4 regions of the Streptomyces sp. NPDC044719 genome follow, and region 1 is predicted to be linked to each of the others. Evidence: riboswitches for the same ligand, from Rfam matches in the RefSeq annotation. Region 1 holds a riboswitch; each other region holds the start of a gene.

Region 1 (7,137 bases):
GTCGAGGCGAAAGAGAAGTTGGTGAACGACCGTCACCCGTCGGGGACCATGACCCCGGCTCCGGCTTCCGAGGCCGCCTCGGCGCATTACGCGTCGTACGGCACCCAGGAAGCCCAGTACGGCGACTTCACCACGTACGGCGACTACGCCGCCACCGGATTTGACGCCACCGGCGCTCACGCCACCGGTACGGACGGCTCCGGTTTCGACGCCACCGGGCACACCACCGCGACCTTCGCCAGCGACCCCCTCTTCGGCGACATGCCGGGCAGCGGCCCCGACACGGGCACGTACGACACCGGTCACTGGCCCACGGGTACGCACGAGAACCCGCACTACGACGCGTACGCGGCCCAGCACCACGCCGCCTACGACACCGGTGTCTACGACACGACCTCCTGGACGGCCCAGCAGCAGCCACTGTCGGTCATCCCGCCGCAGGCCGGGTCCCCCGACGCCACCGGCCAGTGGGACACCGGCGCCTGGCTCCAGCCCGACCAGTCCGGCAATCCGGCCGACCAGACCCAGCAGTGGGAATGGGGCACGCAGGCCTTCGACACCGGCACCTACGACGCCACGCAGTGGAACACCGACGGCTCCGCCGCGCCGTCCCCCGACGGGTACGAGCAGCACGCGGACGCCTTCCACCAGCACGAGACGGCGGCGTTCGAGCAGATCGAGATCGGCTACGACGAAGCCACCGGGGCCGGCTACGACGACCCCGCCACGGACGGCGATGAGCCGGCCGCCACCGGCGAACTGCCCACCGTCACCCCGCTCCTGGACGGCCAGGAAGAGGTCGGCCCGCGCACCGCCGCACGGGCGGCCTCGCGCGCCGGGTCCCGCTCCCGCCGCCGTACACCCCCCAAGCGCTCGGCACTGCTGACCATCGCGGTGCCCTCGGCGTGTGTGATGGGCGTCGCGGGGATCGCCGCCGCGTCCGTCGGCAGCCTCACCGAGGACAGCGCCGCGGAGGCGCAGACGACCGCGGCGGACGCACAGCCGGTGCAGCCGGCCGCCGCCAACAACAAGCTGGACACGCAGCTGCAGAGCCTCTCCGCCGGCGCCGACGACTTCGCCGACCGGGCCAGCCGTACGCAGGAACGTATCGACCTCAAGGCTCAGCAGGCGGCCGAGCGGAAGCGGGCGGCGGAGGAGGCGGCCCGCAAGGAGCGGCTGCGCCCGAAGTTCGCCATGCCGGTGGCCCGCCACGGACTCAGCGCCCAGTACGGCCAGTCCGGCATCAACTGGATGTCCTTGCACACCGGCATCGACTTCCCCGTCTCGTACGGCACGACCGTGATGGCCGCGACCGACGGCACCGTCCGCACCCAGTGGAACAGCGCGTACGGCAACATGCTGATCCTGACCGCGAAGGACGGCACGGAGACGTGGTACTGCCACCTCTCCACCTACACGGTCCCCTCGGGTACGAGCGTGAAGGCCGGCGATCCGATCGCGCGTTCGGGCAACTCCGGCAACTCGACCGGCCCCCATCTGCACTTCGAGGTGCGTCCGGCCGGCGGCTCGCCGATCGACCCGCTCCCGTGGCTGCGCAGCCACGGCGTCGACCCGACGTAACGTCCCGGCAGCCCCCGCCGATCCGGCCCCGCCGGCCCAGCCCCCGCCGGTCCTCCGGCGGAGGCTCACCTCACAGGACTGTCGCCGTCCAGGGCTACAGCTTCTCCACCGGCGCGTACCGCAGCAGCAGCCGCTTCGGCTTGTCCCCGAAGTCGATCGTCGCCTCGGCGTTCGCGCCCGTGCCCTTGACCGCCACGACGGTCCCGAGCCCGAACTGGTCGTGCGTGACCCGGTCCCCGACCACGAGCGACACCACCGGCTTCTCGGAGGTGCGGCGCGTGGCGAAACCGGAGGCGCCCGACGCCGACGAACGCGAACGGGACGACGACAGCGAGGCCGCCACGGCGGAGACCGGCCCGGAGGACGCGGGCGCTGTCGCACCGGTCCGCTTCCACTCCAGGTGGGTCGGCGGGATCTCCTCCAGGAACCGGGAGGGCGGGTTGTACGACGGCTGTCCCCAGGCGCTGCGCATCGTCGAGCGCGTCAGATACAGCCGTTCCCGCGCGCGGGTGATGCCCACGTACGCCAGGCGCCGCTCCTCCTCCAGCTCCTTGGTCTGGCCGAGGGCGCGCATGTGCGGGAAGACGCCGTCCTCCATGCCGGTCAGGAAGACAACCGGGAACTCCAGGCCCTTGGCGGTGTGCAGGGTCATCAGGGTGATGACGCCGTCGCCGTCCTCCTCGTCGGGGATCTGGTCGGAGTCGGCGACCAGCGCGACCTTCTCGAGGAAGTCGGCAAGCGTTCCCTGCTCGTCCTCGCCGCGCTCCTGCTCGAACTCCATGGCGACGGCGGCGAGTTCCTGGAGGTTCTCGATCCGGGTCTCGTCCTGCGGGTCGGTGGAGGCCTGCAACTCGGCGAGGTATCCGGTGCGCTCCAGGATCGCCTCCAGCACGGTGGCGGGCCCCGCGCCGGACTCGACGACCGTACGGAGGTCCTCCATCAGCGTGTTGAACCGCTTGACGGCGTTGGTGGAGCGCGCGGCCATGCCGTACGCCTCGTCGACGCGCTTCAGCGCCTGCGGGAAGCTGATCTTCTCCCGCTGGGAGAGGGCGTCGATCATCGCCTCGGCGCGGTCGCCGATGCCGCGCTTGGGCACATTGAGGATCCGGCGCAGCGGCACCGAGTCCTCCGGGTTGGCCAGCACGCGCAGGTAGGCCAGGACGTCCCGGACCTCCTTGCGCTCGTAGAAGCGGACGCCGCCGACGACCTTGTAGGGCAGGCCGACGCGGATGAAGATCTCTTCGAAGACACGGGACTGGGCGTTGGTGCGGTAGAAGACGGCGACGTCGCCGGCCTTCGCCTCACCCGCGTCGGTGAGACGGTCTATCTCGTCGGCGACGAACTGCGCCTCGTCGTGCTCGGTGTCGGCGACGTAGCCGGTGATCTGCGCGCCCGTGCCCGCGTTGGTCCACAGGTTCTTGGGGCGGCGGGACTCGTTGCGCTCGATGACCGCGTTGGCCGCGCTGAGGATCGTCTGGGTGGAGCGGTAGTTCTGCTCCAGCAGGATCGTCGTCGCGTCCGGGTAGTCCTCCTCGAACTGGAGGATGTTGCGGATCGTCGCGCCGCGGAAGGCGTAGATCGACTGGTCGGCGTCACCGACCACGCACAGCTCGGCGGGCGGCAGGTCGTCCGCGCTGGGCGGTACGTCGACGGGGTGCTCGGAGGTGCCCACGAGCTCCCGGACGAGTGCGTACTGGGCGTGGTTGGTGTCCTGGTACTCGTCCACGAGGACGTGGCGGAAGCGGCGGCGGTAGTGCTCGGCGACGTCCGGGAAGGCGCGCAGCAGGTTGACCGTCGTCATGATCAGGTCGTCGAAGTCGAGGGCGTTCGCCTCGCGCAGCCGCGACTGGTACATCGCGTAGGCCTGGGCGAGGGTCTTCTCGAAGCCGTCGCCGGCCTGGGCGGCGAAGTCCTCCTCGTCGATCAGCTCGTTCTTCAGGTTGCTGATCTTGGCGCTGAAGGACTTCGGCGGGAAGCGCTTGGGGTCGAGGTCCAGGTCGCGGCAGACCAGGGCCATCAGGCGCTTGGAGTCGGCGGCGTCGTAGATCGAGAAGCTCGATGTGAAGCCGAGCTTCTTGCTCTCCCGGCGCAGGATGCGGACGCAGGCGCTGTGGAACGTCATCACCCACATGGCGTTCGCGCGCGGGCCGACGAGTTGCTCGACGCGCTCCTTCATCTCGCCGGCGGCCTTGTTGGTGAAGGTGATGGCGAGGATCTGGCCCGGGTGGACGTCCCGCTCGGCGAGCAGGTGGGCGATGCGGTGTGTGAGCACACGGGTCTTGCCGGAGCCGGCGCCGGCCACGATGAGCAGCGGGGAGCCGGAGTGTGTGACGGCGGCGCGCTGGTTGTCGTTCAGCCCCTCCAGGAGCGCGGCGGCGTCCACCGGCGGGCGCGCGGCTCCGTCCCGGTAGTAGGCGTCGCGGTCCGGCGGCACATCGAACTTCCCGCCGAACAGATCGTCCGGAACCGGCTCCGGTCCGTGATCGTCCTCGGGCGGCGGTGGGGGTTCGTCCGCGGGACCCCGCTGGGCCTGGAGGTCCGCCAGGAAGCTGTCGTCAAAGAGGCTGCTCATCGCTCTCCGAGTCTAGGGCGCCCCACTGACAGCCCGCCGCCGCCCTGAGAACATCGCCGAAAGAACCCCCCTGTCACCCTCCAGGTGCACGTGATCACAGGCCGCTACGGCTTCACAATTGCGTATAAACGGTGACCAATCCCCCTCGATCGATCACTCTCGGCGATGCTCATGAGCAAGGTCACGGAAATGTATCGGGCATATCACCCATCAACCTTCACAAGGGCCACACGAGTTGGCTACCGTGCGAGGAGGTCACACGACCCCCACCGGCGAACGTCGCCGGGCCGCGTGGCCTCCGCCGAGTCAGGCGTGCCGCAGCGGCAGCCAGAGCCGGGGACCCAACCGAGACCCCGGGGTGAATCGGCCCGACTCCCTTCCCGGAGACGGCCGTAGGGCAACCCTTCCGAACCACCCGCCCGAACCCGACAGCTAACCCGGTAGGCGGAGCATGGAAGGAGTCGCCTCCCTTGGCGTCGCACCGCAAGTCGCGTCCTACGGGTTCGCGCGTTGCAGGCATACGGACCCCCGCCCTCGCGACGGCGGCCCTCACCTCCGTGGCCCTGCTGTCCCAGTCGGCCAACGCCGCCCCCGAGGCCGACGACAAGCCCAGCCTGGAGGAAGTCGAGAAGAAGGTCGACGACCTCTACCGCCAGGCGGGGTCCGCGACCGAGAAGTACAACGGGGCCAAGGAGAAGACCGCCAAGCAGCGCAAGCGCGTCGACACCCTCCTCGACGACGTCGCCAAGCGCACCCAGAAGCTGAACGAGGCGCGGGAAGAGCTGGGCACCTTCGCCGCCGCCCAGTACCGCACCGGCGCCTCCACCCCGGACACGGCGACGTTCCTGCTCGCGGACACCCCGCAGGACTACTTCGACCAGACCCAGCTGATGGACCGGATGACCGGCCGTCAGAAGGTGGCGGTCGACGACTACATCACTCAGCAGTCAGAGACGATGGAGAAGCGTCAGGAGGCCACCGAGAGCCTCGAGACGCTCACCGAGTCGCAGGACGACCTGAAGACGGCCAAGGCGACCGTCCAGAGGAAGCTCGCCGACGCGCGCGAGCTGCTGTCGAAGCTGACCACCGAGGAGAAGGCGCGGCTCGCGGCGATCGAGAGGGAGAAGCAGGAGGAGGCCGCCCGCAAGGCCGCCGAGCTGGCCCGGCAGCAGGCCGAGCAGCAGCGGGAGCAGGAAGCCGCCCAGCAGGAAGCCGCCCAGCAGCAGGACAGTGGTTCCTCCTCGACGGGTTCGTCCTCGTCGTCCACCGCGCCCGACTCCTCGTACGCCACCAAGGCCGACAAGGCGCTCGCCTTCGCCCGCGCCCAGATCGGCAAGCCGTACGTCTGGGGCGCCACCGGCCCCGGCTCCTACGACTGCTCCGGCCTCACCCAGGCCGCCTGGAAGGCCGCCGGCGTGACCCTGCCGCGCACGACGTACGACCAGGTCAACGCCGGCACCACGGTGCCCCTGGCCGACGCTCAGCCCGGTGACCTGGTCTTCTTCTACGACGATGTCACCCACGTCGGCATCTACATCGGCAACGGCATGATGATCCACGCTCCGAAGCCCGGCACGTACGTGCGCGAGGAGTCGATCTACTACGACGGCGAGTCGTCGATCCACAGCGTGGTGCGGCCGGCCTGACGGGTCTCGCAGGTTTTTGGGACCCCGCGCGCGTGGCCTGCCCGTAACGCGCGCGGGGCCTCCTAGCATCGGCCCCATGCCCGGCCCCTCCCCCTCCGTCGCCTGGTGGGCGCAACGTGCTCCGGCGGCCAGTGCCGCCGTGCTGGCGACCGGCACCCTGTCGGTCGGTCTGGATCTGGCGGGGTACGAGGTCCTCTCACGCGTCACCCTGGGTCTGGCCTGCGCGGCCTGGCTGCTGTTCGCCTCGGACTTCACCCTGCGGCTGCTGCGGGCCGGGACCAGGTGGCGGGCTTATACGCGCAGGCCGGGCGTCCTCGAGAGCGTGATGACGACGGCCCTCACCACCGTGGCGGCGACGGCCGTCCTGGGCACCGCCTTCTCGGCGGCCGGCTCCCGGGCCCTGGCCGTGACGCTGCTGGTGCTCGCCGTACTGCTCTGGCCGGTGCCGCTCGTCCTCGTCCCGCAGGGCGGGCAGCGGCGCGGGCCCGGGACGGTGTTCGCGCGCTGCATGGCCACGCAGGGGCTCGCCGTGCTCGGCGCCACGCTGGCCGCGGCCGAGTCGGCGGACTGGCTCGCGCACGCGGCGCTGGTGCTGTTCTGGCTGGGACTGGTCCTGTACGTCCTCGCCCTGATCCGTTTCGATGTGCGGCAGGTGGCCGAAGGGGTCGGCGATCACTGGCTCGCGGGCGGGGCGCTCGCCCTCTCGGCGCTCGCCGGGGCGCGGCTGATCAGCGCCGACAGCGCGCGTCTGTACCTGTGGAACGAAGACGACCGGGACGTCCTGCGCACGGTGACCGTCGCGCTGCTCGTGCTCGCACTGCTCTGCTACGCCGTCCTGCTCGCCGCCGAGTTCCTGTGGCCCCGGCCCCGCCATGACGTCCGCCGCTGGGCGACCGTGTTCACCTGGGCCAAGACGGGGACGGCGGCACTGGCCGTCGCCGTCGCCCTCGACGTCTCCTGGCTGGACGGCTTCGGGGAGGCGCTGCTGTGGATCGCGGTCGCCGCGTGGCTCGTGGCCGCCGCCTGGACGGCCGCCGCGGTCCGGTCCGGTGCGCTGCCCGGCCGCCGGGTCAGGTCCAGAGCACGGCGATGAAGACGTTCGCCGTGGTCAGCAGGCCGACCAGGCCGAACAGGCCCTTGTCCACCTTCTCGTCGTCCCGCTTCACGTAGACCAGGCCGAGGATCACGATCAGCAGGGCCAGCTTCACGCCGATCTTGATGTTGTTCACGGACTGGTCGTCGGCCTGGTTGAGGCCGACCAGGATCACACCGGTGACCAGCATCGTCAGCGCGCCGTGCAGCATCGCCGGGGTGTAGCGGGCGGTGCCCTCGCCCATC
Region 2 (7,137 bases), on a different contig from region 1:
CAGCGCGGCCCGGCCGGTCAGCCGGGAGCGGCGGGCCTGGCGCCGGGTCTGGGAGCGGTAGACCCGGGCCGCGGTCTGCTCGCCGAGCAGCCGGATCCTGGTCGCGGTGGAGAAACGGTCCCGGTCCTTCACGGCCATGATCTCCCCGCTCTCCCGCTCTCCCGCTCCACCGTCCGACGCGCGTACGTCCCCGGACACGGTACGGGACCGAGTACGGGGACGTACGTACGACTGGCTCAGGCTTGACCCTTATCGGGTCAGCCCGGTCAGCCCTTGAAGCGCGGGAAGGCGCTGCGGCCGGCGTAGACCGCGGCGTCGTCGAGGATCTCCTCGATGCGCAGCAGCTGGTTGTACTTGGCGACGCGCTCGGAGCGGGCCGGGGCGCCGGTCTTGATCTGGCCGCAGTTGGTGGCGACAGCCAGGTCGGCGATGGTGACGTCCTCGGTCTCGCCGGAGCGGTGGGACATCATGCACTTGAAGCCGTTGCGCTGCGCCAGCTCGACGGCGTCCAGGGTCTCGGTCAGCGAACCGATCTGGTTGACCTTGACCAGCAGGGCGTTGGCGGCGTTCTCGTCGATGCCGCGGGCGAGGCGCTCGGGGTTGGTGACGAACAGGTCGTCGCCGACGAGCTGGACCTTGTCGCCGAGCTTCTCGGTGATGGTCTTCCAGCCGTCCCAGTCGTCCTCGAACAGCGGGTCCTCGATGGAGACGAGCGGGTACGCGTCGACGAGCTCGGCGTAGTACTCGGTCATCTCGGCGGCTGAGCGCGTCTTGCCCTCGAAGGTGTAGGCGCCGTCCTTGTAGAACTCGGACGCGGCCACGTCGAGGGCGAGGGCGATCTGCTCGCCGGGGGTGTAGCCGGCCTCCTTGATCGCCTCGAGGATGAGGTCGAGGGCCTCGCGGTTGGAGCCGAGGTTCGGGGCGAAGCCGCCCTCGTCGCCGAGGCCGGTGGCCAGGCCCTTGCTCTTCAGGACCTTCTTCAGCGTGTGGTAGACCTCGGCGCCCCAGCGCAGGGCCTCGGAGAAGGACTCCGCGCCGATCGGGGCGATCATGAACTCCTGGATGTCCACGTTGGAGTCGGCGTGCGAGCCGCCGTTCAGGATGTTCATCATCGGCACCGGCAGCAGGTGCGCGTTCGGGCCGCCCAGGTAGCGGAACAGCGGCAGGTCGCTGGCCTCGGAGGCGGCGTGGGCGACGGCGAGGGAGACGCCGAGGATGGCGTTGGCGCCGAGGGAGCCCTTGTTGTCGGTGGCGTCCAGGTCGAACATCGCCTGGTCGATCAGGCGCTGCTCGGTGGCGTCGTAGCCGACGAGCTCCGGGCCGATCTGCTCGATGACCGCGAGGACGGCCTTCTCCACACCCTTGCCGAGGTAACGGTTCGAGTCGCCGTCACGCAGCTCGATGGCCTCGAAGGCGCCCGTGGAGGCGCCGGACGGGACGGCGGCACGACCGGTGCTGCCGTCGTCGAGGCCGACCTCGACCTCGACCGTGGGGTTGCCTCGGGAGTCCAGGATTTCCCGGGCTACGACGACGTCGATGGACGGCACGAGCATCTCCTTCTTATGTGACGCGGGTACGCGGGTCGCGGGGACCCGGCGAGGGCGGGCCGTGGTGGCTCGCGACATGAGCCTAACCGGCTCCGGCCGATCGGCCACCGGGTCGCCCACCCCATGGACAGAACCGAGCGTAAATTGTTTCCGAACGGAACAAAGACGGTTGTGGAAAAGCGGGGCAGAAAAAACCCCGCCCCGGCGCGTACGGGGGAACACGCACCGGGGCGGGGAGCCCGTGGGGACGGGGGCCGCCCCCCGAGGGGGGCGGAGGGCCGCTGCTTACTTCAGGTGCAGCTGCTGGCCCGGGTAGATGAGGTTGGCGTCCGAGACGATGTCCTTGTTCAGCTGGAACAGCTTCTCCCAGCCGCCCTCGACCTTCTCGTCCGACGCGATCGAGCTCAGGGTGTCGCCCTTGACGACCTTGTACTCGCCGTCGCCCTTCTTGACCTTCTTGCCGGTCGGGGTGGTGACGGTCTTCTTGGCGGCCGGGCGGTCCTCGGAGCGCGAGGCCGGCTGCTGGGTCTCGCGGGACTCGGTGCTCTGCTCGCTCTGCTGCGAGGAGCTGCCGGAGTCGTTCGAGGAGGAGCCGCCGCCGTTGTAGCCGGCACTCGACAGGCCCTTGCCGCAGACCGGCCAGGCACCCTTGCCCTGGCCCGCGAGGACCTTCTCGCCGATCTCGATCTGCTGCTCCTTGGTGGCCTGGTCGGCGGTGGCGGCGTACTTGGTGCCGCCGTAGCCGGACCAGGTGGAGGCGGAGAACTGCAGACCGCCGTAGTAGCCGTTGCCGGTGTTGATGGACCAGTTGCCGCCGGCCTCGCACTGGGCGACGGCGTCCCACTCGGAGGCGGTGGCGGCGGAGGCGCCGCCGGCGGCCATCAGCGGGGCGGCGACAGCGGCGCCGGTGACACCGGCGACGGCGATGGCACGGCTGGCCTTGGACGGACGGCGGTGCTTGCCCTTGCTGGAAAACAGCATGGAAGGATCCCCTCACCGACGCCTGCGAGGTGAGCTGTCGGGTTCGGGCCGGTTGAGTTGCCCGGCCGCGCCCCTCCCGGGACACGGCTTCACCCCAAGCCCTTCCGGCGCAACTGGCCGGTCGGGCACCTACCTTGGGTCCCCCGCTCCTGCCTACGGCGCTTGACGCGACGACTGTTCCCGTACGGCCGCTGGCAGGATTCGGCGTTGCGGCAGCCGGGGCTCGTGGTGACGAGCGGTCCCGACCGTAGCCACGCGATCCGCCGAATTTCAAAGACGATCAGGGCTTCTGAGATCTATCTCTCACGGACCCCAAACGGGACATTCACTGCGAAACAGGACGCGAACTCGAGCGGTTTCGGGGCGACTTCCGCCCCCGTTTCCGCACTGCCCGAACAACTACTTCCCGTCCGCTTCGCCCTCTACCGTGAGCTTCTCACCGGGGCGAATGAGGTTCGGGTCGGCACCGACGGCCTTCTTGTTGCCGTCGTAGAGCTCGTGCCATCCGCCGCTGATATCAAGGGAGTCGGCGATGGACCAGAGACTGTCGCCGATACCCACGATGTAGGCACCCTCGGACGAGTCGTCGGAGCCCTCGTCGCCGCGCGAGGCGTGACGGCCCGTGGACTCGCCCGTACGGCCGTTCTCGGGCGTGGGGGTTTCGTCGGCACTGGGACCACGGTGACGGCCGGAGCCGGTGTCGGTCCCGGTCTCGGTGCGCGCCGAAGAGTCTTCGTCCTGCTGGGAGTTGCCGGACTTGTCAGGCTCGGGCGTCGCCGACGGGGAACCTGACTCCTGGTCCCGCGAAAAGGAGTCCTCGGAGTCGGGCGACTTGTCCGAGTTGCCGCTTTCATCCTGCGAGGTCGACGGCGCGTCAGGAGACGGCGAGGCGGACGACGAAGGGGACGAACCGAGAGAGTCGAGCAATCCGTATGATTCCGAAGAATCGGATGAGTCACTCGAGTCGGACGACTTCTTGTCCTGCTCGAGGCCGGAGAGCAGTCCGCAGGTGCGCCAGGCACCGGCTCCCTGCTCGGCGAGGATTCTCTCGGCCACGGCTATCTGCTGGGAACGGCTGGCCAGGTCGGCGCTCGGGGCGTAGTCCAGGCCGCCGTGGCTCTCCCAGTCCTCCTGCGACAACTGCAGGCCGCCGAAGTATCCGTTGCCGCTGTTCTGGCTCCAGGCGCCGCCGGTCTCACAGTCCGCGACCCGGTCCCAGGTCGTGCCGTCGGCAGCGCTGGCGCCGGAGGCTCCGAGGAGCGGGATCGCGATGGCGGAGCCGGTCACTCCTGCCGCGACGAGGAGAGCCGGAGCCTGGCGGGGGCGACGGTGCCGACCGTTCCCGGAGAGCATACGGAGACCTTTCGCGAAGACAGCAGTGACCTGCGCGGCGCAGGTTTGACTGGCTCGCGCTGATGATGGGTGAACGTATAGGCAGACGATCACTTGTCACAAGTTAATGCCGCGTAGATCACGTGAAGATCACAACCCTGACGGCGTGTCACCTTTGGATGCGGGCGTGAACTCCACCGGCAGGGTGCGCAGCCCGCGCATGATCAGCCCGCCGCGCCATCTCAGCTCGGCCGGGTCGGCCGCGAGCCTCAGGTCCGGGAGACGGGTGAGGAGCGTGGCGAGGGCGGTCTGGCCCTCCAGGCGGGCGAGCGGGGCGCCGAGGCAGTAGTGGATGCCGTGGCCGTACCCGAGGTGCTGGTTGTCGCGGCGGGCGAGGTCGAGCACGTCCGGATCGGCGAACCGCTCCGGGTCCCGGTCGGCGGCGGCCAGGACGACGAGGACCGGGTCGCCGGCGTCGATGTGCTGCCCGCCGATGGTGAGGGGCTGTGTGGCGAAGCGCCAGGTGGCGAGCTCGACGGGGCCGTCGAAGCGCAGCAGCTCCTCGACGCCGGTCTCCAGGAGGCCCCTCTCCCCGGCGGCGAGGGACGCCTGGAGCCGGGTGCGCTGCTCGGGGTGGGTGAGCAGGGCGTAGGTGCCGTTGCCGATCAGGTTCACGGTCGTCTCGAAACCGGCGAACAGCAGGATGAAGGCCATGGCGGCGGCCTCGTTCTCGGTGAGGTGCTCGCCGTGGTCGGAGGCGCGGATGAGACCGGAGATGAGGTCCTCGCCGGGGGCGGCTTCGGCGGGGAGCGCCTCGCGCTTGCGGTGGATGAGGTCGGCGAGGTAGCCGCGCATCTTCTTCACGGACCGCGCCACGCCGCCCCGGGGCCCGCCCTGGTGACGGATCATCATGCCCGCCCAGTCCCGGAAGTCGTCCTGGTCCTCGCGGGGGACGCCGAGCATGTCACAGATGGCGTAGATGGGGAGCGGGAAGGCGAACTCGTGGATCAGGTCGGCGGACCCCTGCTCCGCGAACCCGTCGATGAGACCGTCGGTGAGCTCCTGCACCCGCTGCTCGAACTCGGCGACCCGGCGGGGCGTGAACGCCTTGGACACCAGCCGCCGCAGCCGGGTGTGGTCCGGCGGATCGATGTTGAGCAGATGCGTCATCAACTCGGCCTTGCGCTCACCGGGGATGCCGGTCTTGCCCTTGGCGTGCGCGGGTTCGTGATGATGCGCCGGGTCCTTGGAGAGCCGGTTGTCGGCGAGGGTCTGCTTGGCGTCGGCGTACCGCGTGACCAGCCAGGCCTCGACGCCGCTGGGGAGCTTGGTCCGGTGCACGGGGGCGTGTTCGCGGAGCCAGGCGTAGGCGGGGTAGGGGTCGGTGGCGAACTCCCACGAGAACAGTTCGGGCACCCCGGGCACATCAAGTCGCATGCCTCAGCCCTCGGTCTCCCTGATCGCGTCCCGGTACGCGCGGGCCGCCGCTCTCAGGGCCGCCTCCGGGTCCACGCCCTCCGACTCGGCGCGGACCGCCAGGGCCAGGAGGTCGTAGCCGATGCCCTCGACGGGTGGGAGCGGTATGTCCAGCTTCGCTGTGCGGGCCCGGGAGGCCAGCTTGGCGGCGAGGGCCAGGCCGGGCTGGCCGAGGGGGATGCCCTCGGTGACGGAGGTGCGCTGCTTCTCGACCGCCTTGGTGCGCAGCCAGTGCTCCTTGACCTCCTCGGGGGTGGTGGCCGTCTCCTCGCCGAAGACGTGCGGGTGGCGGTGGATGAGCTTGGCGACGATGCCGCCGGCGACGTCGTCGATGGAGAAGGGCGCCTGCAGGTCCTCCTCGGCGATGCGGGCGTGGAAGACGACCTGGAGGAGGACGTCACCGAGCTCCTCGCGCAGTTCGTCGCGGTCGCCCTCCTCGATCGCCTCGACGAGTTCGTACGCCTCCTCGATGCCGTACTTCGCCAGGCCCTCGTGGGTCTGGCGGGACGACCAGGGGCACTCGGCGCGGATGCGGTCCATGACCTGGACGAGGTCGAGGAGGCGGGCGCCCGGCAGGTCGTAGGAGGCGGGGAGCAGCTCCAGCTCGGGCATGTCGACGCGGCCGGTGCCGGCCAGGCGCGCGAGGCCGTCCGTGAGGGCCGGCTCGCCCTCGCCCGTCGCCACGACGACCACCGTGCGGCCCCCGGCGCAGGCGTCGATCAGCTCCTGGGCGGCCGGGGAGGCCTCGTCGACGGTGATCCCCGCCTCGCGCAGATACGGCAGCTGCGGGTGGGTGCCGTCCGCGCACAGCACCTGGTCGGCCGCGTGCAGCGCCTGCCAGGCGGGCCAGGAGAGCAGGCCGGGGGCGACGCGGTGGCTGGTGGTGAGCAGGACGACGCGGCCGGGGGCGGTGGCCGTACCGGGGGCGGCCTGCTCGGGTCGCGGGGTGGCTTCGGGGCTGTTGGCGTTCACGATTCGAAGCTATCCCACGTCGCCGACAGCCCCCGAAGTTATCCACAGGCCCCGCAGCGGGGGGCGCGCTACATGCCCTGCTGCGTCTGGGCCGTCGTCACGTCCCGCACCCACGGCGTCTTCGCGTCGGCGCGGCTGCTCTTCTGGACGTCCCAGGTGCCGTAACGCGGGTTGAGGTCGACGTTCAGGTCCTTGGAGGCGTCGGACAGGGCCTTCCAGAACTCGGGACGGCTGGTGTCCGTGTTGAGCTTCTCGGCGAGCTTCTGGGCCTCGAGCTGGAGGCGGAGGTTGTCGTCCAGGCGCTCCGGCGGGATGCCGTACTGCTGGAGCCAGGTCGTCTCCAGCGCCTTGGCGCCGCCGGCCTGCTCCTCCAGGCCGGACCGCATCTCCTGGATCTCCTTGCGGGTGACGGTCACCCCGGCGTTCTCGGCGGCGCGGTGCAGCACCCGGTCGAGGATCATGGTGTGCAGGGTGTCCCGGGTGAGGGTGCCGGTCCGGGCGATGGCCTGCTGGTACTGGGCGTCGTTCGGCACGGTCGCCCGCTGGGCCGCGCGTACCTCGCCGACCCGCTCCTCCAGCTGGGAGACGGTGATCCGCTGCCCGCCGACCACGGCGGCGGCGCCGGGATGCGCGTCGTTTCCGCAGGCGGTGAGGAGGGGCGCCGCTGCGGCGATCGCGGCGGTGAGGACGAGCGCGGTGCGACGGCGGCGGTGCAAGGAAACCTCCCGAGGAGATTGTGCGACGGTGCACAAGGTCTTGCGTTGATCGATGTTAGGCAGTGAGCAGGCTCTGGCCAACCCATTCGACCAACGATTCACCAGGACTTCCG
Region 3 (7,137 bases), on a different contig from region 1:
TCCTGTTCGGGGTCGGCCGGGACCTCGAGGCCGAGCACCTGGCCCGCGCGGAGCGCCACGCGCGTGTGCCCGTCGGGCGACAGGTGCAGCCGGTCGGCGTCCCAGGCCCGGCGGTCCTGGACACTGCGCAGGGACCACAGGTCGAGCACCGGGCAGCCGTAGCGGTCGGCGATGGCCCGGACGTGCCCGTTGTAGGTGGCGATCTTGCCGCGCAGATGCCTGAGCACGGGCACGCGACGGGTGTCGAACCCGGTCGTCACCATCACCGTGCCGGCCACCGCGGCCAACTGGGCGACGGCCCGCTCGAACCGCTCGGCCACCTCGTCCGGATCGGTGCCGGGCCGGATGATGTCGTTGCCCCCGGCGCAGAACGAGACGAGGTCCGGGGCCATGTCGACGGCCCGCGGAAGCTGGTTCGCCACGATCTGGTCGAGGAGTTTTCCGCGTACGGCCAGGTTGGTGTACCGGAAGTCGCCTTCGGGCCTGCGGTCGGCGAGCAGCACGGCGAACCGGTCGGCCCAGCCGACGAACGCCCCGTCGGGGCCGGGATCGCCGACGCCCTCGGTGAAGCTGTCCCCCACCGCCACGTACGACCCGATCACTGCTCTGCTGTCACTCTTCGAATCGTCTGCCACAGCCGCTCATAATTCACCCTCGAATGTGACCTACGCGACCGTAGGAAAGGGTTGACGGGCGGTGAGATAAGCCACTCCTAAAGTGTTCGCCAACTCCGGAATAGGCCACCCCTCACGGACGTTGCGGGGTCAGTCGCCACACCCGGAAGCCCGTGATCCGGAAGTGGCTCCACACGGTCCGGAAGGCGAAGTGCCCGCTCGTGTACGGCTGCGGGTCGGTGTAGTCGAAAACGAGCCGCCCGTTGTTCCACCACCGCACCGTCGACCCGTTCGAGACGATCCGGACCCGGTTCGGCTCGCCCGGGACCAGCAGCGGCTCGGTGTAGTCGTGGATCAGGGGACGCACACCGGCCTGGCCCACATAACGCCGCAGCCGGGTCGTGGTGTTGTAGTTGGCGCCGTATCCGGCGTAGTAGGTCGTCAGGTGGTCGTACTCCTCCAGCGCCCCGCCACGTGGCGTGGCGAAGAGGTCGTCCGGGGAGCGGACGTCGGTCGCGTTCCAGAAGTTGTTGAGGTCCGAGACCCGGTCGTTGGCCCCGCCCTCGGAGACGGGCGTGGCGGTGTATTCGAGGACGTACGGTCCCTCGAGGCGCCGTCTGTACCAGACGGTCGCCCCGGCCGGTACGTCGATGTCCAGGACGCCTCGGGAGGCGGTGACGGACCCGCCGTCCTGGAGTTCGGTCGCCCACTGACCGAGTCCGTGGCAGAAGTCGTCGTGGGCGATGAGGCGCCGGTTCCGGGGTGCGGCGTTCGCGCTCTGCATCGGGGCGAGGGCCGCCAGCGCGGCTCCCGCCGTCAGGGCTCCCAACATTCTGCGGGTGGTCGGCACGGAACACAGCTCCTTCAGAAAGCGCTTGCACTCACGACGGGATCACTGTGGCCCAACTGCCGCCCCCTGTCGATCCCTTGAGTGGCGATCCCTTGAGGGTCCATCCCTTGAGTCGATCGGCAGCCGCACACACCGAAGGCCTGACCCGGGGATCGGGGTCCGGCCTTCGGCTGCGTGTCAGGCAGGGGGTGTCGCGGTCGGTCAGCCCACGGAGACGCCGTGCGAGCGCAGGTAGGCGACCGGGTCCACGTCCGAGCCGTAGTCCGGCGAGGTGCGGATCTCGAAGTGCAGGTGCGGTCCGGTCACATTGCCGGTCGCACCGGACAGGCCGACCTGCTGCCCGGCCGTCACGGTCTGGCCGGCCGAGACGGAGAGCTGGGACAGGTGGGCGTACTGCGCGTACTTGCCGTCCTCGAGCTGGATGACGACCTGGTTGCCGTACGCGCCGCCCCAGCCGGCGGAGACGACCGTGCCGGCGCCGACGGCCTTGAGCGAGGTGCCGGTCGGGACGACGAAGTCGACACCGGTGTGATAGCCGCTGGACCACATGCTGCCGGACATGTGGTACGGGGTGCCGACGGCGGCGCCGTCCACCGGGAGGCTGAAGCCGGAGGCCTCGGCGGCCGGCTTGGCGGCGGCCGGCTTCGCGGCGGTGCCGGCCTTCGAGGACGACTCGGCGGCGGACGACTTCTCAGCCGACGCCTTCGGCTTCTCGGCCGCCTTGGGCGCGGACGACTGCGTCTTGGGCGCGCTCGCCGCCTTCTTGCCGATCGAGAGCTTCAGGCCCGGGTGGATCAGCGACGGGTCGGAGCCGACGGCGTCACGGTTGTCGCTGTAGAGCTTCTTCCAGCCGCCGCTGACGTTCTGGTCGTCGGCTATCTTCGCGAGATAGTCGCCGGCCCTCACGGTGTACGTGTGGGCGCCCGTGGCCTTTTCGGCGGCCTTCTTCTCGGCGGCCGGAGCGGACTGGACGGCCTTTTCCGGAGCCGACTGCGGGGTCGCGGCGTGGGCGCCGGTGGCCCCCATGAGCGGAAGGGCGAGGGCGGCGCCACCGGTTCCGGCGACGGCGATGGAGCGGGTGAAACGCTGGGACTTCGGGCGGCGGTGCTTACCCTTCGCGGGCATGGCGAATTCCTCTCCGGCGCCTGCGAGGTGAGCTGTCGGGTGCGGGCTGGAGATGCCCGGCCGCACCGAAGTGCGGCTGAACCCCAAGCCGTTCCGGGAACCGGAACAGGCGTCTTACCTGTGGGTCCCCCGCTCCTGCCATACACGGGTGAGTGTGTGGGGCTCCGGGCGGCGGCAGGATTAGGCGTCCGTCCGGATTGGTGTGGAACGTAAGCGACCAAGACGCAATGGGACAAGCTTGCGGTTGCCTGTGACCGCGTTTCTCTGGACGCATCGGCATATTTACCGTCACCGAGCGTGGATTACCGATCTCCCGGTTTCCTCAATGTCCCTGAATAGCGCGAGAATTACGTGCACATGACGACAACACATCGTCACGAATATGACGATGGTCACGCACCCCGACCACATCTCCTTTACGATCGGGGCACGTTACACCGAAACACCTGAAGCGCCTTATTCGCCTTATCTACCCGATCCGGACAGAACGGCTACTTACGCCTAAGGCGGACGACCGTGGCATCCAGGTCCCCGCGCAGGCCGATTCGCAGCCCGTGATGAGTAAGTACGGCCCCTCGGTGAACTTCGCCCGTTTCGGGGCATTCATACACTGCTGTCGGGTCGAGGCCCCGCAGCCGGAGCGCCGGAACGGGCTCGCCGTAGCGCTGCGCCTGGAGCCAGACGAGGACGACGGTCTCGTCACCGAGGACGTACTGCACCGCGCTCGAGCCGCCCTCCGGCGCCCGCAGCCGGTACAGGTCGCCGCGCTGCACCACGGGCCGGATCTCCTTGTAGAGCTCCACCCAGCCCCGGGCCTCGGCGAGCTCCTCCGGCGTCCACCGCGTGAGGTCGCCGCCCACCCCGAGCACGCCGGCCATGGCACTGACGAACCGGAACCGCAGGGAGCTGGACCGCTGGTTGAGCATGGCGTTCGGGCTGTCGGTGACCCAGGCGGCCATGACCCGGGCCGGATGGATCTGGCTGAAGCCGTGCTGGATGGCGAGCCGGTCGAGCGGGTCGGTGTTGTCGGAGGTCCACACCTGGTCCGTGCGGCCCAGCACCCCGAGGTCGATCCGGCCGCCACCACCCGAGCAGGACTCGAAGGCCACACCGGGGTGCGCCGCCCGCAGCCGGTCCAGCAGGGCGTACAGGGCATGTACGTGGTCGACCCAGAGCCGCTGCGGGTAGGGGTCGTCCGGCCAGCCGGCGTCGGTGAAGCAGCGGTTGAAGTCCCACTTGACGTAGTCGATGGGGGCGCTGGAGAGCAGCCCGTCGAGCTGCTCCCACAGGTACTCCTGGACGTCCTCGCGGGCCAGGTTCAGTACGAGCTGATTGCGGAACTCCGTCCGCTTTCGTCCCGATTGATACTGCACCCAGTCGGGGTGGGCGCGGTACAGGTCGCTGTCCGCGTTGACCATCTCCGGCTCGACCCAGATCCCGAACTGCATACCGAGACCGTGCACATGGTCGGCGAGCGGCTTCAGTCCGCCCGGGAAGCGGTCGGGGTTGGGCGTCCAGTCACCGAGCCCGGCCCGGTCGCTGGTCCGGGACCCGAACCAGCCGTCGTCGACCACGAACAGCTCGACACCCATGGCCGCCGCCCGCTCGGCGAGCGCCCGCTGCTGCTCCTGCGAGATGTCGAACTCGGTGGCCTCCCAGGAGTTGAACAGCACCGGCCGGTCCCGGTCCGCGTCGGGGACGACGTGGGTCCGCTGCCAGGCGTGCCAGGCGCGGCTCGCCCCGCCGAAGCCGCCGTCGCTCCAGAGCCCGGCGAAGACGGGGGTCGTGTACGACCCGCCCGCGCCCAGCCTCAGCAGGCCCGAGTCGTCGTGTCCCGCCCCGCCGGTGATCTGCACGCGGGCGTCCGGGAGTTGGGCCACCGCGATCCGCCAGGACCCGGACCAGCCCAGGGCGCAGCCGTAGACCTCCCCGCGCTCCTCGGTCGCGTCGGAGTCGAGCGCGACCCAGGGCAGATGCTGGTGGGAGGTGTGGCCGCGGCGGCTGCCGATGATTTTCTCGCCGTAGGTGAGAGCGGAGCGCGTCAGCCGGGACTCGGCGCCCCAGCGGCCGTGCAGCTGGGACAGCCGCCAGGTGTCGCGGTCGGGCAGCGTCCAGGTCGCGGAGTCGGCGCGCAGCACCTCGACGTCGGGTCCATGGTTCTCCAGGGTCACCCAGCGCTCCACGACATCGGCCGAGGAGCGCATCCGGTAGTGCAGCGTGACGGCGAGGTCCCCGTCACGGAAGCGGAGCCGCAGCTCGCCGTCGCCGGTGTCATGGCCCTCGTAGGACCACTCGGTGCCGCGACGCTCGGCGGTGCGCACGGACAGGGCGGGCCGGGCGAAGCGGGGGCCGCCCTCGACCGGGTACTCCTCGCGTCCGTCGAGCGGGGACTCGAAGGCCCAGTAGTCCGGCAGCGGCCGGACGGCCAGGGCCTCGGCGTCGGCGAGGCCGATCCGGGCACCCCAGTGCAGGTGCAGCAGCTCGTCCCGGTCGGTGACATGGACGGCGTAACTGCTGGCCGGCCCCGAGAGCACCCATGTACGACCGTCTTCGGAGATCTCCAGCATCAAGCCCTCACAGATTCGAACAGGCCCGACCAGGTGCGACCAGGCCCCAACATCATCAAGGGCTTAGGGGGCTTCCGGCAACGCCTGTGGACAACTCATTGGCCCTGGCAGGCATGTCGTATCGTCAAGTAGTGCCCGTCGACGAGCCGCGCCGACGGCACCGAGTGGGAGGAGCCCCCGTGACGCAGCAGGTCCCCTCGACCGAACCCGAGCTGGCCGCAGTGCGCAACTTCCGTGATGTGGGCGGACTGCCGACCGTGGACGGACGGCGGGTGCGGCCGGGAGTGCTGTTCCGCAGCGGCCACCTCGCGCACGCGACCAGTGAGGACGCCGCCTTCCTTGCCGGTCTGGGCCTGCACACGATCTTCGATTTCCGCAACGAGGCCGACCAGAAGCTCGAAGGGCCGGACGTCGAGCTTCCGGGAGTGCGCAATGTGAACCTGCCGCTGAGCGACCCCGCCGACGGCGCCGAGTTCTGGAAGCTGGTCCGCGACGGCGACCTGGAGCAGTTGCGCGCGATCCTCTCGGACGGCAAGGGCGCGGGCCGGATGATCGCCTCCTACCGCACGATCATCAAGCACCGCACCGGCGAGCACTCGAAGGTGCTGCACGCGCTGGCCGAGGACAGCGTCCCCGCGCTGATGCACTGCGCGGCGGGCAAGGACCGCGCGGGCCTCTCGATCGCGGTGACGCTGCTCGCGGTGGGCGTCGAGCGCGAGGCGATCGTCGAGGACTACCTGAAGTCGAACGCCAAGCACCGCCGCTACAAGGTGCGCCGCAGCGGCTCCGCCGACTCGGCCTACTCCCCCGAGGTCATGGAGCTGCTCAGCCCTCTGTTCGACGCGCGCGCCGAGTATCTGTCGGCGGCCTTCGACACCATCGAGGAGACCTGGGGCGGCGTCGACGCCTATATGGAGAAGGGGCTCGAGATCGCTCCGGAGACGCGTGAGCGACTGCGCGAGCGGCTTCTCGACTGAAGTAACGGGTCAGCGGGCCCCCGCCTCGAAGAGGAAATAGACGAACGCGGCGAAGACATGCCCCATCACGAGGTAGATGAACAGCCGCACCCACAGGGCGCGCGGGAACTTGTCCTCCATGTCGCTCAAGGCGTCTCTCCAGGGGTGGGGCCCAGGCACAGGGTGGCCGTGGGACTCTGCAACAGGGTGTGGACGAAAAGCAGCTCGACGCCGTCCTGGTCCTCGGCGGCGATCCGGTGCGGGGTGAGCGAGTCGAAGTGGGCGCTGTCGCCGGGCGCCAGCCGGTGCGTGGTGTCCCCGAGGCGCAGCCGCAGCCGGCCCCGCAGCACATGGAGCCACTCCTCGCCCGGGTGGACGCGCACGATGTCGCCCTGGGAGCCGTAGGGCACATGGACCCGCAGGGCCTGCATCCCGCGTCCGGACGCGCCGGCCTGCCAGTACGTCCAGCCGCCCGCCGTGGTCGGTTCCATGTCGGCCGCGCGGACGACGGCGTCCCGGTCGGCGACCGTCTCACCGAGCAGTTCGGCAACGGTCGTACCGTAGACACGGGCGAGCGCGAGCAGCATCGGCAGCGAGGGCTGGCGCTGTCCGGTCTCCAGACGGGAGAGGTGGGCGGGCGACAGCCCGGCGGCGCGGGCCGCGGCCTCCAGCGTCAGGGAGGCCTGCCGCCGCAGCGCGCGCAGCTGCGGGGCCACGGCGGGCAGCGCGCCGGGCTGTTCGGAGGAACTCATGCCTCCATTCAGTCGGAGCTTTGCCCTTGCGGCAACTTTCTTGCCTCTGAGGCAAAGTCCGCCGAACCCGCGCCTACCGGTTGGCCACCGCCTGCTTGACCAGGGTCTTCCCGAAGTCCCACACCAGACCGCCGTTGTGCGCGTCGTCCATCACGGCTGTGAAGGCGTCGACGAAGCGGTCCACCTCCCGCTCGCCGATGATCAGCGGCGGGATGAGCTTGATCACCTCCATGTGGTCGCCGGAGACCTGGGTGAGGATCCGGTGCCGCTGAA
Region 4 (7,137 bases), on a different contig from region 1:
TCCGCTGGCGCGAGCTGGGGTCGACCCTGGCCTGGCCGGGATCCTGGCGGATCGCGCGCCGGCACTGGCGGTACGGGGCGGGTGAGCTGCGGCGGTCGCTGTCCAAGGCGGCGTTCACGGACGCGGTGGGCAGGCTGCTGCCCGGGGTGTCCGAGGACGACCTGGTGCCGACGGCGGCGGGAGTACGGGCCCAGGCCGTGCTGCGTGACGGCACGCTGGTGGACGACTTCCTGATCCGTGAGGGCGCTCGCACGGTGCATGTGCTGAACGCGCCGTCTCCTGCGGCTACGGCGTCCTTGCCGATCGGGCGGGAGGTGGCGCGGAGGGCGTTGAGCGGGCTGTGACGCCGGACACGGATGGTTGTCGAGTGCTCGGGGCGTCGGTGCTGAGGGCGGGGGGGGTCGCAGCCCGGCGTGGCGGGGTGCCTCCCCCACTCTCGGCTTCGCTCGAGCGGGGGGACCCCCACCGCCCACCCGTGCCGCCCCTAGCGGCACGCATGCCCGCAGCGGGGGCGGCTCGCGTGCCCGCGGCTGGGGCAGCTGACCGCGACGGCCGTAAAATCGGCCTCACTGTGTCTGACTCCGTGAATACCCCCGAAAGCCCCCAGCCGCCCACCACCCCCGACGGCGAGCACCCTGCCCATGCGCCCGGTGTGTCCATCCGGCACACCCGGGCCAAGGGAGAGCCGCGCTTTCCCGACGGGCCGAAGGCCGATCCCGCCGGGTCGCACTTCGAGCGGCGGATCCGGAGTTTTCAGCCGCGGCGGAGCCGGGTGACCGCGGGGCAGGCGGACGCGCTGCAGCGGTTGTGGCCCAAGTGGGGACTGGACATCGACGGGCACCCAGGGCTCGACCTCCCCGACCTGTTCGGCAACGACAACCCCGTCGTCCTGGAGATCGGCTTCGGCATGGGCGAGGCGACCGCCCAGATGGCCGCCGCCGACCCCCGCACCAACATCCTCGCCGTCGACGTCCACACCCCCGGCCAGGGCAACCTGCTCAATCTCGCCGACCGGAACGGCATGTCCAACATCCGGGTGGCGAACGGCGACGCGATCATCCTGCTCCGCGAGATGCTCGCCCCGGACTCCCTCGACGGCCTCCGCGTCTACTTCCCCGACCCCTGGCCCAAGAAGCGGCACCACAAGCGCAGGCTCATCCAGCCCGAATTCCTGACCCTCGCCGCGACCCGCCTCAAGCCCGGCGGGACCGTGCACTGCGCCACCGACTGGGAACCGTACGCCGAGCAGATGCTCGAGGTCCTCACCGCACACCCCGCCTTCGAGAACACGCAGGCGGACGGCGGTTTCGCGCCCCGTCCCGACTTCCGTCCGCTGACCCGTTTCGAGGGCCAGGGACTGGACAAAGGACATGTCGTGAACGACCTCCTCTTCCGTCGCGTACAGCACGTGGACCAGCCCCCCGCCGGCGCCTGACCGCCCCCGGCCTCTTCCGCCTGCGGACAGCGCCCATCCGTCGTTAGGGTCAATGCCGTGGCCACCTGCCCCCCACACCCGTCGTACCCCAGCGGTCCCCCCGACGGCGTGCCCCTCACCGGCACCTCCACCGCCGGCCTGCGGCACGCCCACTGGTGGCAGCGCGCCTGGGTGCGCTACGGCGCGCTGTCCACGCTCCTCGTGATCTCCGGCCTCGTCATCCTGGCCCTGGTCCGCGAGGAGACCGGCACGGAGGGGTTCCTGGTCGGGCTCGGGCTGGCCGTCCTCCCGGTGCCCCTGCTCATAGCCGCGTTCCGCTGGCTGGACCGGGTCGAGCCGGGCCCCTGGCGGAACCTGCTGTTCTCCTTCGCCTGGGGCGCCTGCGCGGCGGCACTGATAGCGATCGTCGCCAACAGCTTCGCTACCCAGTGGATAGCGACGGCGACCGCGGACCCGACGAGCGCGGACACGCTCGGCGCGACCGTCATCGCGCCGGTGGTCGAGGAGTCGGCCAAGGCGGCGGCCGTTTTACTGGTCTTCCTCTTCCGGCGGCGTGACTTCACCGGCATCGTCGACGGAGTCGTCATAGCCGGCGTCACGGCCACCGGCTTCGCGTTCACGGAGAACATCCTCTACCTGGGCATGGCCTTCGGCACCGACCAGCTCGCCGGGCACAGCGGCATCGCCTCCGTCACGGCGGCGACCTTCTTCGTGCGGATCGTCATGTCGCCGTTCGCGCACCCGCTCTTCACGGTCCTCACGGGCATCGGCTTCGGCATCTCCGCGCTCGCGGCGGACCGCCAGCACATCCGCCGCGTCGCCTTCCCGCTCTGCGGGCTGCTGCTCGCCATGGGCATGCACGCGATGTGGAACGGCTCGTCGGGGTTCGGCGAGTACGGGTTCTTCGCCGTGTACGCGGCGTTCATGGTGCCCATCTTCGGGCTGCTGACATGGCTGGTGATCTGGACCCGGCAGCGGGAGCTGAGGACCGTACAGGCGGAGCTGCCCGCGTACGCCGTCACCGGCTGGCTGACTCCGGCGGAACCGTACGCGCTCGGCTCGATGCGGGCCCGGCGGATCGCCCGCCAGTACGCCCGCGACCACGCGGGGAAGACCGCGGCGCGGGCGGTGGCGGAGTACGAGTCCTACGCGACGTCTCTGGCGTTCCTGCGGCACCGGGGCCGCCGCGGCCGCGCCGGTGCCGACTTCGTCGTACGGGAGCGGGAGCTGCTGGAGGAACTGTGGCGGCGCCGGGAGGCCGCCCGCCCCGCGCTGGACCACGCGGCGCGGATCACGGCCCCTCCCGTACCGGTGGCGGCCCCGCCCTGGCCGGTGTACGGGGCGTACGGGTACGGCCATCCGACGACGCCGTTCTCCGCCCCGCCGACGCCGTACCCCGCGTACAACCCGTACCGGTCCTAGCCGAGGCGGTCCACCTTCGCGGACCGCTCAGGCCGAAGCCTCCGTGAGCCGGTCCACCTCCGCCTGCGTCAGCGTGAGCTCCCCGACACCGAGCAGCGCCGGCAGCTGGTCCACCGTGCGGGCGGACGCGATCGGCGCGGCCACCGTCGGCCGGGCCGCGAGCCAGGACAGGGCGACCGTGGCGACGGGGACGTCGTGGGCCGCGGCTATCTCGTCGAGGGCGTCGAGGACCCGGCGGCCCCGCTCGGTCTCCAGGTGCTTGGCGGCACCGCCGGCCCGCGCGCTGTCGACGGTCGTACCGGGCCGGTACTTGCCGGTGAGGAAGCCGGACGCGAGCGCGTAGTACGGGACGGCCGCCAGGCCGGAGCGCTCGGCGAGGTCCTGGAGCTCGCCCTCGTAGGTGTCGCGGGAGACCAGGTTGTAGTGGGGCTGGAGCGCCACATAGCGGGCGAGGCCCTCACGGTCGGAGAACTCCAGGGAGGCCCGCAGCCGTTCCGCCGAGATGTTGGAGGCGGCGATGTGCCGCACCTTCCCGGCCTTCACCAGCTCGTCGAGCGCCCCGATGATCTCCTCCACGGGCACGTCGGGCCGGTCGAAGTGGGTGTAGTAGAGGTCGATGTAGTCGGTGCGCAGGCGGCGCAGCGAGGCGTCCGCGGCGGCTTTGATGTTGGCGGCCGACAGGCCCTGGAACTCGGGGTGCTGGCTGACCTTCGTGGCGACGACGACATCGGCGCGGTTGCCGCGCGCCTGAAGCCACGTGCCGAGGACGGTCTCGGACTCGCCGCCCTGGTTGCCGTCGACCCAGGCCGAGTAGACGTCGGCGGTGTCGACGAAGTTGCCGCCGGCGGCGGTGTAGGCGTCGAGGACGGCGAAGGACTGTGCCTCGTCGGCGGTCCAGCCGAAGACGTTGCCGCCGAGGGCGAGCGGGAAGATCTCGAGGTCGGAGGAGCCGAGCTTGCGAAGAGAAGTCATGCCTCTCGTCAACGGCCGTGCCGGAGCGGCTCATTCCAGGTCAGACGCAAAAGTCGTGTAAACGGCCGCCGCACATGCCGGAAACCGGCAGCCCTGACGTCGGGGGGGCGTCGTCAGGGCTGCCGGTGCTTCGACTGGCTTGTGGCGCTTACGGGTTCAGGCCCTTGCCCCGCAGCCACGCCATCGGGTCGATCCCGCTGCTGGAACCGCCGGAGTGAACTTCGAGGTGCAGGTGGGCACCGGTGACGTTGCCGGTGGCGCCGACGCGGCCGATGACATCACCCGTGCTGACCTTCTGGCCGACGCTGACGCCGATGGAGGACTGGTGCGCGTACCAGATCTCCGTGCCGTCATCGAGGGTGAGGACCGTCTTGTAGCCGTACGAGCCGTTCCAGCCCGCCTCGGTGATGGTGCCGCTGTGCACCGCCTTGATCGGCGTGCCCGTGGGGGCGGCGAAGTCGAGACCCGTGTGGTAGCCGGAGGACCAGTAGGCGCCGGCCTGGCCGAAGCTGGAGGTGATGGTGTACGAGGAGGTCGGCAGCGTGAACTGCTTGGCGAGGGCGGCGAGCCGCTCGGCCTCGGCCTTCTTCTTGGCCTCCTCCTCCGCCTTCCTCTTGGCCTCGGCGGCCTTGGCCTTGGCTTCCTCCTCCGCCTTGGCGACGGCTTCGGCGGCCGCCTTCTCTGCGGCGTCGGCGGCGTCCTGCGCGGCCTTGGTGTCGATCTGGTCCTGCTGGTGCTCGACCTGGGCCATGATCCGGGCGCGCAGCGCCTCGCCGGCGTCGGAGGAGCCCTGCTCGGTGTCCGCCGTGGCCGTCGTGCCGAGGCCGCTCAGCGGAGTCGCGGAGCCCGCGGGGGTGTCGTCGTCCGAGATGAGGGAACCCACCGAGGGCAGGTCCGGCACGGAGATGGACACCGGCGGCTTGCCGGTCTGGGCGCTGGCCATGCCGCCCGCGCCCACGGCGGCTATGACGCCGACGCCCAGGACGGTGGAGCTGCGGGCGAGACCTCCGCCGCGCTGCTTGGTGACGCGATGCCGGCCACGGACGGGACGGATGGATTCCTCGGTGGGGTTCCACTCCTGGAACGGGCCCTCGTCGGTGCGCTGACCGCCGTAGCCGAAAGTCTCGGTGTCGCGCTGGTTCTGCGCGAACGGGGCCGCGGGGGCAGGCCGGTTGGACGCCACGTGGGCGTACTCCTTTCCTTCCTTCTCGCCTACCGGGTTAGCTGACGGGTTCGGAGCAGGAAGGTCTCCTACGCGCGTATACCAACCGTGCTTCCACGGCGGTTTACGCCCGATTCACCCCAAGTGGTGGTTCCCCGGTTCCCTTTCGGGATTCGGCGCGTGCGCACGGAGCCGCCTTCTGTGACGGCTGGGACGACCGCGCTGCGTTATCGAACGTTAATAGACCCGGGGAGCGTATTCCAGCGATTCCACTTGATCATTAACCTTTTTCGTGCGGACTTACCTGCCACGACCGGCTTAAATCGGGCGAGTTACCCGCTCCGCAAGTGACTGCTGGGTATTGACGGTGTGTCAGTTGCTCTGCGGAGCGGCGCGCTTCGCTCACGGGCAGTAATCGGGGTGTGGAGAAGCGGAAAACACCGAGGGCCGGAACCCTTTCGGATTCCGGCCCTCGGCCTTCAGTAGCGGGGACAGGATTTGAACCTGCGACCTCTGGGTTATGAGCCCAGCGAGCTACCGAGCTGCTCCACCCCGCGTCGTTGTGATTCCAGTGTACGCCATCCGCGGGACCACTCGTGACCACCCACCCGCTACAGCAGATGGCGGTTCGGGGCCTTGGCCCGGTGCTCGTGCTCTGGGAGGACGACGACCTCCGCCCCGCCGGCCGCCAGGACTCCGCTGCCGTCGGCGCCCTGGACGAAGGTGTCCGGCTCACGCCAGGCCGTGACCACACGGCGTACGCCCGCGTCGAGGAGCAGCCGGGCGCAGGGTGCGGGGCGGGAGGCGCGGCGGGCGCAGGGCTCCAGGCTGCTGTAGACCGTGGCGGTGGCGAGGCGCGGGTCGGACGGGTCGAGCTTCGCCAGGGCCGCCTCCTCGGCGTGCGCTACGGGGTCGCCGCCCTCGCGGGAGTGGCCGCGGGCCAGTTCCGTGCCGTCGGCCGCGACCACCACCGCGCCCACGCTGAACGCCGTGTCCGACGGCGGGCAGAGGTCCGCCAGTTCGCAGGCGAGGGCCAGCCAGTGGTGGTCGGCGGCGGTGGGGAGGGGGCCGGTGCCCGGGGCGGTGGGTTCGTAGCGCATGAGGACCACGTCCTCGATGCGCCGCGTCTCCAGCAGCCGGAGCCTGCCGCCCTGGTAGCCGCCGGGCCCGAAGAGGCGGGGTGCCTTCGGATCGCCCACGAAGAGCGGGGCGAGCACCAGCTGGAGTTCGTCGGCCAGGCCCTGGGTGAGGAGCTGGGTGTGGATCAGACCGCCGCCCTCGACCATGAGCCGCCGTACGCCCCGTACGTCGTGCAGGTGGGTGAGGAGCCGGCGCCAGTCGAGGCCGGTGCCGAGGGGGACCACGTCGGTGGCGAGGCCGAGGGCCCGGGCGCGCTCGGCGCCCTGGTCGGTCGTGTAGAGGACCTTCTCGCCGCCGGTGTGCCAGAACTTGGCGTCCGGGTCGAGGTCGCCGGAGCCGCTGACGGTGACCTTGAGGGGGTACTCCGGTTTCCCGGCGGCCCGGCGGGCGGCCCGGCGTTCCTCGGAGTTCACCAGGAGCCGGGGGTTGTCGGCGCGGATGGTGCCGGCGCCGATCAGGATGGCGTCGACGCCGGCCCGGACCTCGTCGACCCGGTCGAAGTCGGCCGGGCTCGACAGGAGCAGGCGGTCGGGTCCGGTGTCGTCCAGGTAGCCGTCGAGGGAGACGGCTGCGGACAGCAGGACGTACGGGTGAGGCATCGACGCTCCGCGGCTGGTCGGGACGGCGGGACTGGACAAGGTCACCCAGGCGGCCTTGGTTCAAGTTTGAAACAAACCTACACTGACGGCATGACGACTCGCTGGCTCACCCCCGAGGAGCAACGCGCCTGGCGCGCGTACATCGCCTCCTCGCTGCTCCTGGAGGACGCGATCGACCGGCAGCTCCAGCAGGACGCCGGCATGCCGCACCTTTACTACTCCATCCTGTCCGTCCTGTCGGAGTCCCCCGAGCAGCGCCTGCGCATGACCGATCTCGCCGAGCGGCTGAAGATCACGCGCAGCCGCCTGACGTACGCGGTGACGCGGCTGGAGAAGGACGGCATGCTGCGGCGCGAGGCCTGCCGCTACGACAAGCGGGGCAGCATCGCCGTACTGACCGAGGCGGG

The links. Region 1 has a riboswitch for cyclic di-AMP ahead of AC07DF_RS02025 (C40 family peptidase). Riboswitches for the same ligand answer to the same signal wherever they lie in the genome.
Region 2: linked by a shared signal. The riboswitch ahead of AC07DF_RS29140 (transglycosylase family protein) and the one ahead of AC07DF_RS02025 (C40 family peptidase) in region 1 are both predicted to bind cyclic di-AMP.
Region 3: linked by a shared signal. The riboswitch ahead of AC07DF_RS34535 (M23 family metallopeptidase) and the one ahead of AC07DF_RS02025 (C40 family peptidase) in region 1 are both predicted to bind cyclic di-AMP.
Region 4: linked by a shared signal. The riboswitch ahead of AC07DF_RS11595 (M23 family metallopeptidase) and the one ahead of AC07DF_RS02025 (C40 family peptidase) in region 1 are both predicted to bind cyclic di-AMP.

The regions. Positions count from the first base shown of each region.
Region 1 is NZ_JBWKHE010000001.1:414,458-421,594, reverse strand. Features, by position in the region: gene AC07DF_RS02035 (M23 family metallopeptidase) at 1-1,581, shown strand, start outside; gene pcrA (DNA helicase PcrA) at 1,676-4,153, opposite strand; cyclic di-AMP (ydaO/yuaA leader) riboswitch at 4,457-4,615, shown strand; gene AC07DF_RS02025 (C40 family peptidase) at 4,624-5,799, shown strand; gene AC07DF_RS02020 (SLAC1 family transporter) at 5,876-6,892, shown strand; gene AC07DF_RS02015 (hypothetical protein) at 6,870-7,137, opposite strand, start outside.
Region 2 is NZ_JBWKHE010000007.1:531,624-538,760, reverse strand. Features, by position in the region: gene AC07DF_RS29150 (FtsB family cell division protein) at 1-138, opposite strand, end outside; gene eno (phosphopyruvate hydratase) at 267-1,547, opposite strand; gene AC07DF_RS29140 (transglycosylase family protein) at 1,833-2,528, opposite strand; cyclic di-AMP (ydaO/yuaA leader) riboswitch at 2,533-2,699, opposite strand; gene AC07DF_RS29135 (transglycosylase family protein) at 2,928-3,881, opposite strand; gene AC07DF_RS29130 (cytochrome P450 family protein) at 4,011-5,297, opposite strand; gene AC07DF_RS29125 (nucleoside triphosphate pyrophosphohydrolase) at 5,301-6,308, opposite strand; gene AC07DF_RS29120 (SurA N-terminal domain-containing protein) at 6,377-7,024, opposite strand.
Region 3 is NZ_JBWKHE010000010.1:45,471-52,607, forward strand. Features, by position in the region: gene AC07DF_RS34525 (SGNH/GDSL hydrolase family protein) at 1-602, opposite strand, end outside; gene AC07DF_RS34530 (DUF6250 domain-containing protein) at 748-1,464, opposite strand; gene AC07DF_RS34535 (M23 family metallopeptidase) at 1,666-2,589, opposite strand; cyclic di-AMP (ydaO/yuaA leader) riboswitch at 2,592-2,750, opposite strand; gene AC07DF_RS34540 (alpha-galactosidase) at 3,081-5,156, opposite strand; gene AC07DF_RS34545 (tyrosine-protein phosphatase) at 5,336-6,133, shown strand; gene AC07DF_RS34550 (DUF6126 family protein) at 6,143-6,262, opposite strand; gene AC07DF_RS34555 (helix-turn-helix domain-containing protein) at 6,259-6,864, opposite strand; gene AC07DF_RS34560 (aspartate aminotransferase family protein) at 6,938-7,137, opposite strand, start outside.
Region 4 is NZ_JBWKHE010000003.1:17,699-24,835, forward strand. Features, by position in the region: gene lhgO (L-2-hydroxyglutarate oxidase) at 1-344, shown strand, start outside; gene trmB (tRNA (guanosine(46)-N7)-methyltransferase TrmB) at 572-1,435, shown strand; gene AC07DF_RS11585 (PrsW family intramembrane metalloprotease) at 1,493-2,857, shown strand; gene AC07DF_RS11590 (aldo/keto reductase) at 2,885-3,829, opposite strand; gene AC07DF_RS11595 (M23 family metallopeptidase) at 3,978-5,012, opposite strand; cyclic di-AMP (ydaO/yuaA leader) riboswitch at 5,024-5,180, opposite strand; tRNA gene AC07DF_RS11600 (tRNA-Met) at 5,475-5,548, opposite strand; gene AC07DF_RS11605 (dihydrofolate reductase family protein) at 5,603-6,730, opposite strand; gene AC07DF_RS11610 (MarR family winged helix-turn-helix transcriptional regulator) at 6,821-7,137, shown strand, end outside.